3 regions of the Mesorhizobium sp. C432A genome follow, and region 3 is predicted to be linked to each of the others. Evidence: predicted binding sites of a transcription regulator. Region 3 holds the regulator's gene; each other region holds the start of a gene.
The links. Region 3 encodes PhoB, which activates phosphate uptake and scavenging genes when phosphate is short. Its sites were predicted from a motif close to TGTCATNNANCTGTCAT; they were not measured.
Positions count from the first base shown of each region.

Region 1 (2,270 bases), 1.5 Mb from region 3:
CCTGATAGACCAGGAACATGGTATCGACATCGGCGCCGTCTTCGGCCTTGTAGGGCGCGCCGACCTGAAAACCGTCCTCGGTGAGAAAGTCGTTATCGTTGCCGACGAACAGGAAATAGTCGTCGGGCAGCGCCGGATCGAGCACGCTGACCACCGACATTGCTTCCCACTTCTCCGACAGATTGTTCTTGTCGTTGGGCTTGCCGTCATGCAGGCCGAAACGGCCGAGTTCCTTGTTGTCGTTGATGTCGATGAACGGCGTCAGCTTGGCCGGCGTCACCGAGGGGTCGAGCACGCCCTTGGGCGCCAGCGGCTTGTCGGCGGCATCGAAGGCGCCGCCGGCAATGTCGGTGGCGCCAGAGACGTCGACGACGAAAATCTGGCGCAGCAGCGAAGTATCGCCCTTCACCCCCTGGCCGTTTCCGCTGTCGCGCGCCAGCATCAGGAAGGTCTTGTCGGACAGCGCCACGATTTCGCTCTGCGCGGCGACCTTGGTCTTGTCCTTGGCGTCCTTGAACACCGGCAGCGGCACGGCATATTCATGCACCAGCTTGAGATGGGCCGGGTCGGAGGCGTCGTAGACCAGCGCGCGGGTGTTCTGGCGCGTCGCGGGCGAATCGCCGCCATCCTGGCGGGGCGCCGACTGCAGCACAGTGATCAGCGACTTGCCGTCCGGCGTCAGCGCCATGCCTTCGAGGCCTTGATTGTTCTGGCGGCCGGTTTCGGGATCCTTCGGATCGGGTTCGGCTGCACCGGGGCCCGGATTGTCGGAGGCGAAGTTCGGCGCGCCCTTGCGCATCGGCACCAAAGCGGCGGGCGGCTGCGTTGCCGACAAAAGATGGCCGTCGGCCGAGAAGCGGTAGATGTTGGGGCCGTATTCGTCAGAGATGAACATGGTGCCGTCGGGCAGCCGCGCGATCGCCTCATTGTCGAGCGCCAGCTTGCCATTGGCCTCGGGCAGGATCGGCAGGTCGCCATTGGCCGCGCGCACGCCGTTGAGCGGATCGAGGCCGGTGGCGTCAGCGCCCTTGTCGTCGGTGAGGAGCAGGGAATCGGCAAGCGTCGCCTTGACGCCTGTCTGTTCCTGGCCGGAGGTGGGCGTGGCGCCTAGTGCTACCGGCGTGAACTCGATGCGAATAGTGTTGAGGCGCGGCCGGTAATCGGTGGTGCCGACGACATTGTAGCCACGGTCCGGCAGCAACCAGAGCGAGCCCTTGTAGCCGTCCGCGCCACGGGTCCAGCTTGCGGCGTCGATGGACATGCCGGAGCCGGAGCCGAAGGTCTCGCCGAACTTGTCCTTCTGATCGGCCGGGATGCGGCCGACGCCGACCAGGCCCTTGTTGACGAAGCCACCAACGGTGGCTGTGCTGTCGGCAAGGGCAGGGGTCAGGGCGTTAAACAGCGCCAGCGCGGCGCCGAGCGACACGGTTCGGTGCGAGATTTTCATGGAGATCCTCTTTGTGACAAGCCTTGAGCGGCGCAAAGGGGCCACCGCATCGCATCGACGATGTCGCCCTCTCGCAAAGCGGTCTAGGACGCGAACATGATACTTGCGTGACAGAGAGGGCCTCTTCCTTCACCCTTGTAGGAGAGGGAAGAGCGCAATGATCAATCGCTGTCGCGCGCGATCAGCTCCAGCGGCCAGACTTCGCGGATGATGCGCGGACCTTCCGGGCCGGCAAAGGCCGGAAGCGAGGCCAGCAGCATTTCGGCCAGTCGCCGGCCCATCGGCTCCAGCGACGGACGGAAGGCGGTCAGCGCAGGTGAAAAATAGCGGCAGAGCGGCGTGTCGACGATGACGATCACCGCGATGTCGTGGCCGGGCCTGATGCCCATCTCGGCCAGTGCTTTGCAGCCGCCGAGCGCCATTGCGTCATTGTTGAAGATGATGGCTGTGGGCCGGTCCTTGGAGAGCATCACGCGCGGCGTCACCTGGTAGCCTCCGGCCTCGTTGATGAAGCCGTCGGCGATCAGGCCGGGGTCGACTTCGATACCATGCCGCTTCAGCGCCTTGCGGTAGCCGTCGAGGAACAGGTAGCCGAAGTTGAGATCAAGCGAAGGGCGGATGGCGGCAATGCGGCGGTGGCCGCGCGCGACCAGCCGGTCGACGGCTTCATCACCCGCCCTCTCGAAATCTATATCGAGCGAAGGATAGGTGTCGTCGCCGGATTGACTTCGGCCAAGCGTGGCGAAGGGAAAGCCGGCCTTGCTGAGATAGTCGATCCGATCGTCTTCCCGCCGTGTATTGGCCAACACGACCGCGTCGGCCC
Region 1 is NZ_CP100470.1:3,307,377-3,309,646, forward strand. Features, by position in the region: gene NLY33_RS15960 (esterase-like activity of phytase family protein) at 1-1,447, opposite strand, end outside; gene NLY33_RS15965 (LacI family DNA-binding transcriptional regulator) at 1,609-2,270, opposite strand, start outside.
Region 1: NLY33_RS15960 (esterase-like activity of phytase family protein) is a predicted target of PhoB. The motif match lies at 1,544-1,560, and genes of this name have one in related genera.

Region 2 (2,270 bases), 2.1 Mb from region 3:
CGGCCGCGTGTTGGCCGGATTGACCTTTGACTGGTCGCGCTTCTTGTTCTTGGTCATCACCGCATAGACGCGGCCGGTCACCGGATTGGTCTCGATGTCCTCGGGCCGGTCCATCGGCGTGGCGCCGAGCGCATCTGCCGCAAACCGCGTCTTCAACAGCACCTCGGCCTGGTCGGCAAAACCGTTCTCGACGGTAAGCTTGCCCTGGCCGTGCACCAACGGCAGCCACGTCATCGAGCCATCGGCATCGAAGCGGGCGACCGACAGCACGCCATCGTCGAGCAGATCGGCGCCGGAGGCCGGATTGGCCTTGTCATAGGCCTTGGCCGAGACGAAGCGGTACATATATTCGAAATAGTCGTCGTCACCCATATAGACGACAACGCGGCCGTCCTTGTTGAGGACCACGGTCGAGGCCTCATGCGACATGCGGCCAAGTGCCGTGCGCTTCACCGGCCTGGACTGAGGATCGTAAGGGTCGATCTCGACCACCCAGTCGAAGCGGTTGGCCTCGTTCGGTTCCTTGTCGAGGTTGAAGCGGTCATGGAAGCGGCCGCGGCCATAGATGTCGGAGCCGTCGAAGCCGTAACGGTCGAGCAGGTCGGCAGTCGGCGCCTTTTTCGGGTCGCCGCCGAAAATGTCGGACACGCCTTCCTCGCAGGTCAGCACCGTACCCCAGGGGGTGAAACCGCCGCTGCAATTATAGCTGGTGCCGAGCACTTTCGTGCCAGTCGGGTCGGCCGAAGTTTTCATCAGCGCATGGCCGGCAACCGGTCCGGAAACGGTCATTTCGGTGTTGGCGGTGATGCGGCGGTTGAGCGGGCTGTCCGCCACGCTTGCCCACTTGCCGTCCTTCAATTGCACCTCGACGATCGAATGGCCCATCGCGGCCATGCCGAGATCGACCTGTTCCCTGGTCATCGTCTTGCCGGCATCGCCCTCGGTCATCCCCGGAAACATCACATTGGGCGAGATGTATTCGTTGTTGACGCAGAGCAGGCCATGATCGGAATTCACCGTGCCCTTGGGCAGCGGCATGAAGGCGATGTAGTCGCAATTGTAGCCGAAGCGCTTTTCCTGTTCCTTCGCCGCGACCTTGTTGCCGTCGAATTCGGCGAGGCCGGCTGCAAGCGGGTCGCCCCAGCGCGCGACGATGGTCGTCTCATAGCCTTCGGCGGCGGCATGGGTCTTGCCGTAGACCCGTTTCAGCTCGGGAAAGCCGAGCGTCGACTGCGCTGTGGCGGCATGCGTTTCGCCGGCAAACAAGGAGCCGACAAAGCTGCCGCCGGCAATCAGCGCGCCGGAGGCGAGGCTGCCTTTCAAAAGAGACCGGCGCGAGACGCGCTCGGCAATGATTTCGCGGATGACGGGGGAGGATGAAGACGGTGTATTGGCCATGGTGTCTGCCTCTCAGGGTGGATGTTACGGCGCACCGTTGCCCTAGTCTGCTTAGGCAACATTCACATGACATAAGAGGAAGGTTTTGCCGCAACTGGGCGCGGCACTACGCATCGCTCAGCCCTTGGTGCAGGTCGAGGCGGTGAAGGCGCCGTCGGGCTGCTTCAGAATGATGTCGAATGACGGGGCGGTCTCGCCGTCCAGTGTTGCCTGTGTCATGGAGACGGAGTTGCCACCGGTGGTATAGCCGCCCAGCGGCCCGAGCCAGGTGATCTCGCCATTGGCATTCATCTGATAGTTGTAGCCTTGCGTCGCGGTGCCGAATGTCACCGGGCCGGTATAGACATTGCCCTTGATGGTGATGTCGCCGAGGTTGAGGAAGGCGCCGAGCAGGTAGACCTCGCAATGATAGGTGCCGTCCGGAAGCTTGCCCTCGCTGAAATCGGCGCGCGCGGCGCCGCTCGTTGCCATCAGCAGCAGGATGCCGGAAATGCGTGAGATGCGAGATGTCATGACGTCTCTCTTTTTTTGAAGGGCGAGCTTGCCCTGTTTTTGCGCGGTGCCGCAACATTGTTCGCCCGGAAACCACGGCCGGAGATCAAAAACTAGGCATTTGTCTCAATTGGGCGAAAATTAGGCAAAAGTCGTGTGCGCTGCGCAAATTTGCCTCAATCAATTTTTACCGGCTGCCTTTGTTGTTTCTCCAGCTCATATACCAACCGGCTGATAACGCTCGGCTATTACATCTTTATGAGCGGCGCCTTCGCGTTTGGCACGGCAGTTGCTTTGCATTGTCGCGGTGCAATCAAACAGCTTGGGAGTCTTCGGTATGAGGGGTAATTTCTCCACAATAACAAAAATGTTTTCGGCGG
Region 2 is NZ_CP100470.1:3,920,130-3,922,399, forward strand. Features, by position in the region: gene NLY33_RS18945 (PhoX family protein) at 1-1,398, opposite strand, end outside; gene NLY33_RS18950 (hypothetical protein) at 1,516-1,911, opposite strand; gene urtA (urea ABC transporter substrate-binding protein) at 2,228-2,270, shown strand, end outside.
Region 2: NLY33_RS18945 (PhoX family protein) is a predicted target of PhoB. The motif match lies at 1,454-1,470, and genes of this name have one in related genera.

Region 3 (2,270 bases):
GGAGCTGATCGACGAACTGCGCCAGAACTACACGATCGTCATCGTCACCCACTCGATGCAGCAGGCGGCGCGCGTGTCGCAGCGTACAGCGATGTTCCATCTCGGCTATCTCGTCGAGGAGGGCGCCACCGACAAGATGTTCACCAACCCCGACGACAAGCGCACCCAGGACTACATTACCGGCCGCTTCGGCTGAGCCGTCCGGCGGGTGAATTTTCAGGCACGAGGACCAAGATCATGGGTGAACATACCGTCGCCTCCTTCGATGAAGAGCTCGGGCAGATCAGCAAGCTGATCCGCGACATGGGCGATCTGGCAGGCTCGATGGTCAGCGGCTCGACCAGGGCGCTGCTCAATTCGGACAATGCGCTGGCACAGCGTGTCGTTTCCGACGACGCCATCATGGATGCGCGCCAGCGCGAACTGGACGACCGCGCCATCACGCTGATCGCCAAGCGCCAGCCGATGGCCAACGATCTGCGCGCCGTGGTCGGCTCGATCCGCATGGCCGGCGACCTCGAGCGCATCGGCGATCTCGCCAAGAACATCGCCAAACGCGTCGGCACCGTGGGCTTGAGCGTCACGCCGCGCGACCTCTCGCACTCCATCGATGCCATGGCGCAGCTGGTGCTGATCCAGGTGCAAGGCGTCGTCGAGGAATATGCCGCCACCGATGCGGCAGCTCTTGCAAAACTCAGAAATGACGACGAACGCATCGACGTCAAATACACGTCCGTGTTTCGTGAGCTCTTGACCTACATGATGGAAGACCCTCGCAACATCACCGCCTGCACGCATCTCTTGTTCTGCGCCAAGAATCTTGAGCGCATCGGCGATCATGTCACCAACATCGCCGAAAATGCGTATTATGTGCTGACCGGCCAGCAATTGCCCGCCAATCGTCCGAAGCAGGACGAGACGGCGATGGCCACGCCGGCCTGATGAGGGTGAACTGCCTATGATCGCGCCACGCATCATGGTCGTGGAGGACGAGGAGCCGCTAGGCGTGCTCCTCCGCTACAACCTCGAATCCGAAGGCTATCACGTCGAGGTGGTGACACGCGGCGACGAGGCCGAGATCCGCCTGCAGGAAAACGTGCCCGATCTCCTGGTGCTCGACTGGATGGTGCCCGCTGTTTCCGGCATCGAGCTCTGCCGGCGGCTTAGAGTGCGGCCCGAAACCGAGCGGCTGCCGATCATCATGCTGACCGCGCGCGGTGAGGAAAGCGATCGCGTGCGCGGCCTGTCCACCGGTGCCGACGACTATCTGGTCAAGCCATTCTCGACGCCGGAGTTCATGGCGCGCGTGAAGGCGCTGCTGCGCCGGGCCAAGCCGGAAGTGCTGTCCAGCGTGCTCAAGGTCGGCGACATCGTGCTCGACCGCGAGTCGCACCGTGTCTACCGCAAGAAGAGCGAGATCAGGCTCGGACCGACCGAGTTCCGGCTGCTCGAATTCATGATGCGCCATCCCGGCCGCGTGTTCTCGCGCAGCCAACTGCTCGACAATGTCTGGGGCGAGACGATCTATATAGACGAGCGAACCGTCGACGTGCATGTCGGGCGGCTGCGCAAGGCCGTCAACAACGGCCGCATGCCGGATGTCATCCGTACCATTCGCGGCGCCGGCTACGCTATCAGGGAAGACTAGGATGCTGCGCGTCGCGCCGTTGCCGGCCATTCAGGCGACATGCTTGCCGGATTTCGCCTGAATGCCCGGCGCGAAAATCTCCTGGTCGACGAAGCCGAGCGCGCGCATGGCGCAGCCTTCGCGGATCAGCGGCAGCTCGTTGGGCTCGGTGTCGAAGGAGATCGATTTCGAGTGCTGGCCGCCGGCGGTCTGGGCGATCGCTTCGCGCAATGCCGGTTCGATCAGGTCGAAGGCGGCGGCGCTGACGCCGACCATGGCGACGGGTGCCGGATCGATCAGAGCAAACAGGCTGCCGAGGCCGAAGCCGAGCGCCTCACCGGCCCTGCGATAGGCTTCGCGCTCCGGGCCATCGGTTTCGCGGGCGCGCGCGGCGAGTGCGCGCATATCAGCGTCGCCGATATCGACCGGCTCGGCATCCTCGCCCATCATTTTGGCGCTGCGCCAGATGGCGTAGTTTCCGGCATAGGCCTCGACGCAGCCGCGCCGCCCGCAGCGGCAGAGCGCGCCGCCCGGACGGTGGATCATGTGGCCGAACTCGCCGCCCGAGGAATGGGTGCCGGTGAACAGTTCGCCTTTCAGCACCAGTCCCATGCCGATGCCGTGCGACAAGAGGATGGCGATA
Region 3 is NZ_CP100470.1:1,796,477-1,798,746, forward strand. Features, by position in the region: gene pstB (phosphate ABC transporter ATP-binding protein PstB) at 1-196, shown strand, start outside; gene phoU (phosphate signaling complex protein PhoU) at 238-942, shown strand; gene phoB (phosphate regulon transcriptional regulator PhoB) at 959-1,648, shown strand; gene NLY33_RS08670 (ROK family protein) at 1,679-2,270, opposite strand, start outside.